2 regions of the Paenibacillus kribbensis genome follow, and region 2 is predicted to be linked to the other one. Evidence: a T-box and tRNA genes for the amino acid it is inferred to sense, from the RefSeq annotation. Region 2 holds a T-box; the other holds one or more tRNA genes.

Region 1 (3,385 bases), 2.6 Mb from region 2:
GGTGTGTAGGCAAATCCGCACATCGATAAGGCTGGGCTGTGATGGGGAGCGAAAATTGCAGTAGCGAAGGTCATGATCTCAGACTGCCAAGAAAAGCCTCTAGCCAGGAGAAGGTGCCCGTACCGTAAACCGACACAGGTAGGCGAGAAGAGAATTCTAAGGCGCGCGGAAGAACTCTCGTTAAGGAACTCGGCAAAATGACCCCGTAACTTCGGGAGAAGGGGTGCCTCGGTAGGGTGAATAGCCCGAGGGGGCCGCAGTGAAAAGGCCCAAGCGACTGTTTAGCAAAAACACAGGTCTGTGCGAAGCCGCAAGGCGAAGTATACGGGCTGACGCCTGCCCGGTGCTGGAAGGTTAAGGGGAGTGGTAAGCCTTCGGGCGAAGCTATGAACCGAAGCCCCAGTAAACGGCGGCCGTAACTATAACGGTCCTAAGGTAGCGAAATTCCTTGTCAGGTAAATTCTGACCCGCACGAATGGCGTAACGACTTGGGCGCTGTCTCAACGAGAGATCCGGTGAAATTTTAATACCTGTGAAGATGCAGGTTACCCGCGACAAGACGGAAAGACCCCATGGAGCTTTACTGCAGCTTGATATTGAATTTGGGTACGATCTGTACAGGATAGGTGGGAGCCGTTGAGCCTTGAGCGCCAGCTTGAGGGGAGGCATCCTTGGGATACCACCCTGATCGTATCTAGGTTCTAACTTGGTACCGTAAGCCGGTACGAGGACAGTGTCAGGTGGGCAGTTTGACTGGGGCGGTCGCCTCCTAAAGAGTAACGGAGGCGCCCCAAGGTTCCCTCAGAATGGTTGGAAATCATTCGAAGAGTGCAAAGGCAGAAGGGAGCTTGACTGCGAGACCTACAAGTCGAGCAGGGACGAAAGTCGGGCTTAGTGATCCGGTGGTACCGCATGGAAGGGCCATCGCTCAACGGATAAAAGCTACCCTGGGGATAACAGGCTTATCTCCCCCAAGAGTCCACATCGACGGGGAGGTTTGGCACCTCGATGTCGGCTCATCGCATCCTGGGGCTGAAGTAGGTCCCAAGGGTTGGGCTGTTCGCCCATTAAAGCGGTACGCGAGCTGGGTTCAGAACGTCGTGAGACAGTTCGGTCCCTATCTGTCGTGGGCGTAGGAAATTTGAGAGGAGCTGTCCTTAGTACGAGAGGACCGGGATGGACGTACCGCTGGTGTACCAGTTGTTTCGCCAGAAGCACAGCTGGGTAGCTATGTACGGAAGGGATAAGCGCTGAAAGCATCTAAGCGTGAAGCCCCCCTCAAGATGAGATTTCCCAATACGTAAGACCCCTTGAAGACGACGAGGTAGATAGGTTGGGGGTGGAAGTGCAGTAATGCATGGAGCTGACCAATACTAATCGGTCGAGGGCTTATCCTAAAGATAGGACGCAATGGAGTTTCGGATCCAGTTTTCAGGGTGTAACACCTTGAAGGTATGTACAAGTGCATACGAAAAGCGCATTGAAATTCATTCACACGATATGTGATGAATCAAGTTTCAATACGGAAGAATTTGCGAGGCAAATTCATGTTTGGTGGCGATAGCGGAGGGGTTCCACACGTACCCATCCCGAACACGACCGTTAAGCCCTCCAGCGCCGATGGTACTTGGACCGCAGGGTCCTGGGAGAGTAGGACGCCGCCAAGCGATATCCTTTAGAGGATAATAAAGCTGTAAATATTAGGGCCTTTAGCTCAGCTGGTTAGAGCGCACCCCTGATAAGGGTGAGGTCGGTGGTTCGAGTCCACTAAGGCCCACCATTTCTTAATTAATACAACATGATTGGGGCCATAGCTCAGCTGGGAGAGCGCCTGCCTTGCACGCAGGAGGTCAGCGGTTCGATCCCGCTTGGCTCCACCAATATTCCCTGATAGCTCAGTTGGTAGAGCACTCGACTGTTAATCGAGTTGTCACAGGTTCGAGTCCTGTTCGGGGAGCCATATTTTGAATATTTTTGACTTATATATATAAGGTGGCGGCGTAGCTCAGCTGGCTAGAGCGTACGGTTCATACCCGTGAGGTCGGGGGTTCGATCCCCTCTGCCGCTACTCGGAGAGATACCCAAGTGGCTATAAGGGGACCCTCTGCTAAGGGGTTAGACTGCGAAAGTGGTGCGAGGGTTCGAATCCCTCTCTCTCCGCCACACCTTTAAAAATTCAGAATTTATTTTGTAAGGCCCGTTGGTCAAGGGGTTAAGACACCTCCCTTTCACGGAGGTAACAGGGGTTCGAATCCCCTACGGGTCATAATATGGAGGCTTAGCTCAGCTGGGAGAGCATCTGCCTTACAAGCAGAGGGTCGGGGGTTCGATCCCCTCAGCCTCCACCATTAATAATTTTTAAAGAAATCCCTTTTACTATCGCGGGGTGGAGCAGTTCGGTAGCTCGTCGGGCTCATAACCCGAAGGTCGTAGGTTCAAATCCTGCCCCCGCAATTAATTTCCTGATGGAAATGCCTCTGGAACTGTGGTGTAGAGGCCTAACATGCCTGCCTGTCACGCAGGAGATCGCGGGTTCGAATCCCGTCAGTTCCGCCATTCTAATATGTATAATTTAGTAGTACAACATAATATGGCTCGGTAGCTCAGTCGGTAGAGCAGAGGACTGAAAATCCTCGTGTCGGCGGTTCGATTCCGTCCCGAGCCACCTTTCAAGTGGGAATGAGTAATGTGCCGGTGTAGCTCAATTGGTAGAGCAACTGACTTGTAATCAGTAGGTTGGGGGTTCAAGTCCTCTCGCCGGCACCATTTTGGAGGATTAGCGAAGTGGCCAAACGCATCAGACTGTAAATCTGCTCCCTTACGGGTTCGGTGGTTCGAATCCATCATCCTCCACCAGTCTTTTCTTAATCATATGGCGGTCGTGGCGAAGTGGTTAACGCACCGGACTGTGACTCCGGCATTCGTGGGTTCAAGCCCCATCGGCCGCCCTTTATTCTTATTAATGGGGATTAGCCAAGCGGTAAGGCAACGGACTTTGACTCCGTCATGCATAGGTTCAAATCCTATATCCCCAGCCATTAAGAGCCATTAGCTCAGTTGGTAGAGCACCTGACTTTTAATCAGGGTGTCGAAGGTTCGAGTCCTTCATGGCTCACCATTTATAATTATTTTGCGGTCGTGGCGGAATTGGCAGACGCGCACGGTTCAGGTCCGTGTGGGCTAACCCCCCGTGGAGGTTCGAGTCCTCTCGACCGCACCATATTTTGCGGACGTGGCTCAGCGGTAGAGCATCGCCTTGCCAAGGCGAGGGTCGCGGGTTCGATTCCCGTCGTCCGCTCCATTATCCATACGGCGCCATAGCCAAGTGGTAAGGCAAAGCTCTGCAAAAGCTTCATTCCCCAGTTCAAATCTGGGTGGCGCCTTA
Region 2 (3,385 bases):
TAATGATGTTGTGCAAACGGCATGGAGCCGCTATCGAACCATACGTCGATCACTTCCGGTGTACGGGTCATTTCGTACTTGCCGCATTTGCTACGCACCTTAATGTCATCCACATAGGGCTTGTGCAGCTCAATGTCCGCTGGTACGTCGCCAATCGCACGTTCCCGCAATTCAGCAATACTGTGCGGTGCGAACTGTTCCCCAGTCTCCTCACACACCCAGATGTTCAGCGGTGTACCCCAATAACGGTCACGGCTGATGTTCCAATCCACCAGCTCCTCCAAAAACTTACCGAAGCGTCCTTCACGCACATGACCCGGATACCATTCAACTTCACTGTTGTTGGCAATCAGTTGATCCTTGATCGCGGTTGTTTTGATAAACCAGCTGTCCATAGCGTAATACAACAGCGGAGTATCACAACGCCAGCAGAACGGATAGCTATGCTCGTATTTTTCCTTGCTGTACAGCAAGCCTTTTTCAGACAGCATCTTAACAATATCCACATCACAGTCTTTTACAAAACGGCCTGCAAAGTCCGTAATTTCCTGAACATAGTTACCTTGGAGATCCACCACATTGATGAATCCAACGCCATTTTCGCGGCATACCCGGTAATCATCCTCACCATGCGCTGGAGCCATATGAACGATACCTGTACCGCTGGAGTCTGTTACGAATTTCGCCCCCAGAATCTGATTACCCTTCTCGACCTGGAAATACGTAAATGGCGGGGTATAAGTTTGACCAACCAGCTCTGAACCGGACAGCGTGCCAAGCACTTCATGATCGCCTTTAATTACGTCCTCAACCAGATTTTTAGCAACGATGTATACAGCGTCTTCCTGCTTCACACGAGCATATTCCAGATCAGGGTTGACGGCAAGTGCCACGTGGCTCGGTAAAGTCCAAGGTGTTGTCGTCCAAGCCAGTACGTATTCCCCACTGCTATGCAGCTTGAATTTGGCTGTGGCACTCAGGTCCTTTACATCTTTGTAGCCCTGTGCCACTTCATGAGAGCTCAGCGTTGTCTGACAATCCGGGCAATACGGACTCACACGATGACCACGATACAGCAATCCTTTTTCATGAATCGTCGCCAAAATGTTCCATACACTCTCGATATAGTTATTATCCAGTGTAATATACGGGTGATCGAGGTCTGTCCAGTATCCGATCGCTTCGGTCAGATCACGCCATTGCTGCTCGTACTCAAACACGCTTGCCTTACATTTTTTAATAAACTTTTCAACGCCGTATTCTTCAATTTCAGGTTTGTGGGAGATGCCTAGTTGCTTTTGCACACCCAGTTCTACCGGCAAGCCATGTGTGTCCCAACCGGCCTTGCGTACGACCCGGTATCCCTTCATTGTTTGGTAGCGGCCTACAAAATCCTTAATTACACGACCCAGCACGTGACCGATATGCGGTTTACCGTTGGCAGTTGGTGGACCTTCATAAAACACAAAATTTGGCTTACCCTCACGATTGGTGATGGATTTACGGAATGTGTCCTCCTCTTTCCATTTGTTCAGGATGCGCAGGTCGCGGGACCGTGCCTTTTCTTTTACATCCACTCTGTTCATCATGTCATTCTCCTTCTTTGCTCATCATTTTGATTGTTGTAGCGTTTCCTAAAAAAGCAACAAAAAAAGCCCCATCCCTGTAAAGGGACGAGACTGTGCTCGCGTTACCACCCTGATTCCGTGAACAAACCCTTTCATAAGAAACGGTACTTTCACGGCGCTCTAAGCCCTACACAACTACAGCAGGGCGCCATTGTAACGTATGGCAAACGATGATTGCTTACACACGCCGTAAAAAACAAGCGCTTCAGCTCACTTCTCCGGGAGGATCTTCGGTCATGTTCTGAACGTTGGCTTGCACCAAGTGGCCAACTCTCTGAGGAACAAAATCATGACGTACTCGTTCCCATCAACGAATTACACATGTTAAATTCATCGGTGTATTGAATCAGCAGTATCCCCGCTGACTTGAATAACAACCCTTAACCGATACACGGATAACGGTTTATATTCAGTATAGTATTTACAGTTATAGCCTGTTTACAGATAAAAGTCAACCCTGACAATGCCTAATAAGCGCTGTCAGAAATGACTATTAGTAAATTTCCTTCATTTCACGCTCGCGCTCCAGCACTTCACGTTCCCGGTTTTCAAGCGCTTCCCAGCCGTCCTGACTTAACAGGTCAAGCTGCGCCTCCACCAGTGTCCGAAAACGCGCCCGGTAAATCGAAGCCTGCTTCTTCAGTTCCTCAACCTCCAACGCGATTTTACGGGATTTAGCCAATGCCTCATTCACAATGCGATCGGCATTTTTCTCCGCTTCCTTCACGATCAGTTGAGATTCTTTCTTGGCGTTGTTGCGAACTTCATCTGCCGCTTCCTGCGCCACGATAATCGTCTTGCTCAGCGTATCTTCAATCGTCGCGAAATGGTCAAGCTTCTCCTGCACGTTCAGCAACTCAGTGCTCAGTTCTTTATTTTCACGTATAACAGCTTCATAATCCTTGATCACCTGGTCCAAAAATTCATTGACCTGATCCTCATCATAACCGCGAAGCCGGCGGGCAAATTCCTTATTATGTATATCCAATGGCGTTAATGGCATGCCGTCCACCTCCTATAAGATTGACAAAAAATACATGTTCCGCGTCACGACGCTCACTATCATCTATCGGTCATCATACCCCGATTTGTGAATACTGTACAGAGCAAAATCGTTCCAGCTCTACCCTTTAGCTTAATTTTTTCGACACAAAGCTCGTGAATCCTGCCTTGAGCTATACAAACTTACCGATTTTGACACGGAATCTTCCCTTTTTTGTCATCCCGTCTGTTTCGAGCACTTTGAATCGGCCAAATCCTTGCATGGAAATAACATCCCCGGCCTTAAGTGAAGTAGATGGATTCTCTTCCACTTTCCAATTGACCCTGCACCGTCCGGCCCGGATTGGAGTCAAAATTTTGCTTCGACTCAGCTTGTACACGTCACTGGCGATACCGTCCAGACGCAAAGAAGCCACCGTCAAATCCAACGGCTCCAATTCAGCTTCCTTTGTCCGCAGGCTTTCTGAAGGCAGCAGTTCTGTCCATACATGGACACGATGAACCTGCTGTAAGTGCAGCATAATGAAATCACTGATTTCTGAAGCTACCAATACATGACATCCATCATCCAGCACCTGAATATCACCGATTTTTCCACGCTTGATTCCAAGTCCCAGTATGGCCCCCAAATAATCACCGTGCTCCAATGTGCTAATTTTATGATCATCTGAGCTGATGGAAAGAACCCGAATCCCCATATCCTCATCGTCTAAATATGAATAATCGGGCGCAATCAGCGCCCGCTTTCGTTCCGA

What was found. The T-box of region 2 lies ahead of ileS (isoleucine--tRNA ligase). A T-box ahead of a tRNA ligase gene usually reads a tRNA of that ligase, here a tRNA-Ile.
Region 1: it has a tRNA-Ile gene. The T-box ahead of ileS (isoleucine--tRNA ligase) is inferred to sense a tRNA for this amino acid. The anticodon was not compared.

Annotation. Positions count from the first base shown of each region.
Region 1 is NZ_CP020028.1:5,198,532-5,201,916, reverse strand. Features, by position in the region: rRNA gene B4V02_RS23250 (23S ribosomal RNA) at 1-1,397, shown strand, start outside; rRNA gene rrf (5S ribosomal RNA) at 1,551-1,667, shown strand; tRNA gene B4V02_RS23240 (tRNA-Ile) at 1,704-1,780, shown strand; tRNA gene B4V02_RS23235 (tRNA-Ala) at 1,805-1,880, shown strand; tRNA gene B4V02_RS23230 (tRNA-Asn) at 1,885-1,960, shown strand; tRNA gene B4V02_RS23225 (tRNA-Met) at 1,995-2,068, shown strand; tRNA gene B4V02_RS23220 (tRNA-Ser) at 2,072-2,163, shown strand; tRNA gene B4V02_RS23215 (tRNA-Glu) at 2,195-2,266, shown strand; tRNA gene B4V02_RS23210 (tRNA-Val) at 2,273-2,348, shown strand; tRNA gene B4V02_RS23205 (tRNA-Met) at 2,381-2,454, shown strand; tRNA gene B4V02_RS23200 (tRNA-Asp) at 2,480-2,556, shown strand; tRNA gene B4V02_RS23195 (tRNA-Phe) at 2,593-2,665, shown strand; tRNA gene B4V02_RS23190 (tRNA-Thr) at 2,691-2,766, shown strand; tRNA gene B4V02_RS23185 (tRNA-Tyr) at 2,771-2,856, shown strand; tRNA gene B4V02_RS23180 (tRNA-His) at 2,876-2,948, shown strand; tRNA gene B4V02_RS23175 (tRNA-Gln) at 2,964-3,038, shown strand; tRNA gene B4V02_RS23170 (tRNA-Lys) at 3,043-3,118, shown strand; tRNA gene B4V02_RS23165 (tRNA-Leu) at 3,133-3,220, shown strand; tRNA gene B4V02_RS23160 (tRNA-Gly) at 3,227-3,301, shown strand; tRNA gene B4V02_RS23155 (tRNA-Cys) at 3,312-3,383, shown strand.
Region 2 is NZ_CP020028.1:1,977,112-1,980,496, reverse strand. Features, by position in the region: gene ileS (isoleucine--tRNA ligase) at 1-1,586, opposite strand, end outside; T-box leader at 1,667-1,948, opposite strand; gene B4V02_RS08795 (DivIVA domain-containing protein) at 2,122-2,631, opposite strand; gene B4V02_RS08790 (YlmH family RNA-binding protein) at 2,804-3,385, opposite strand, start outside.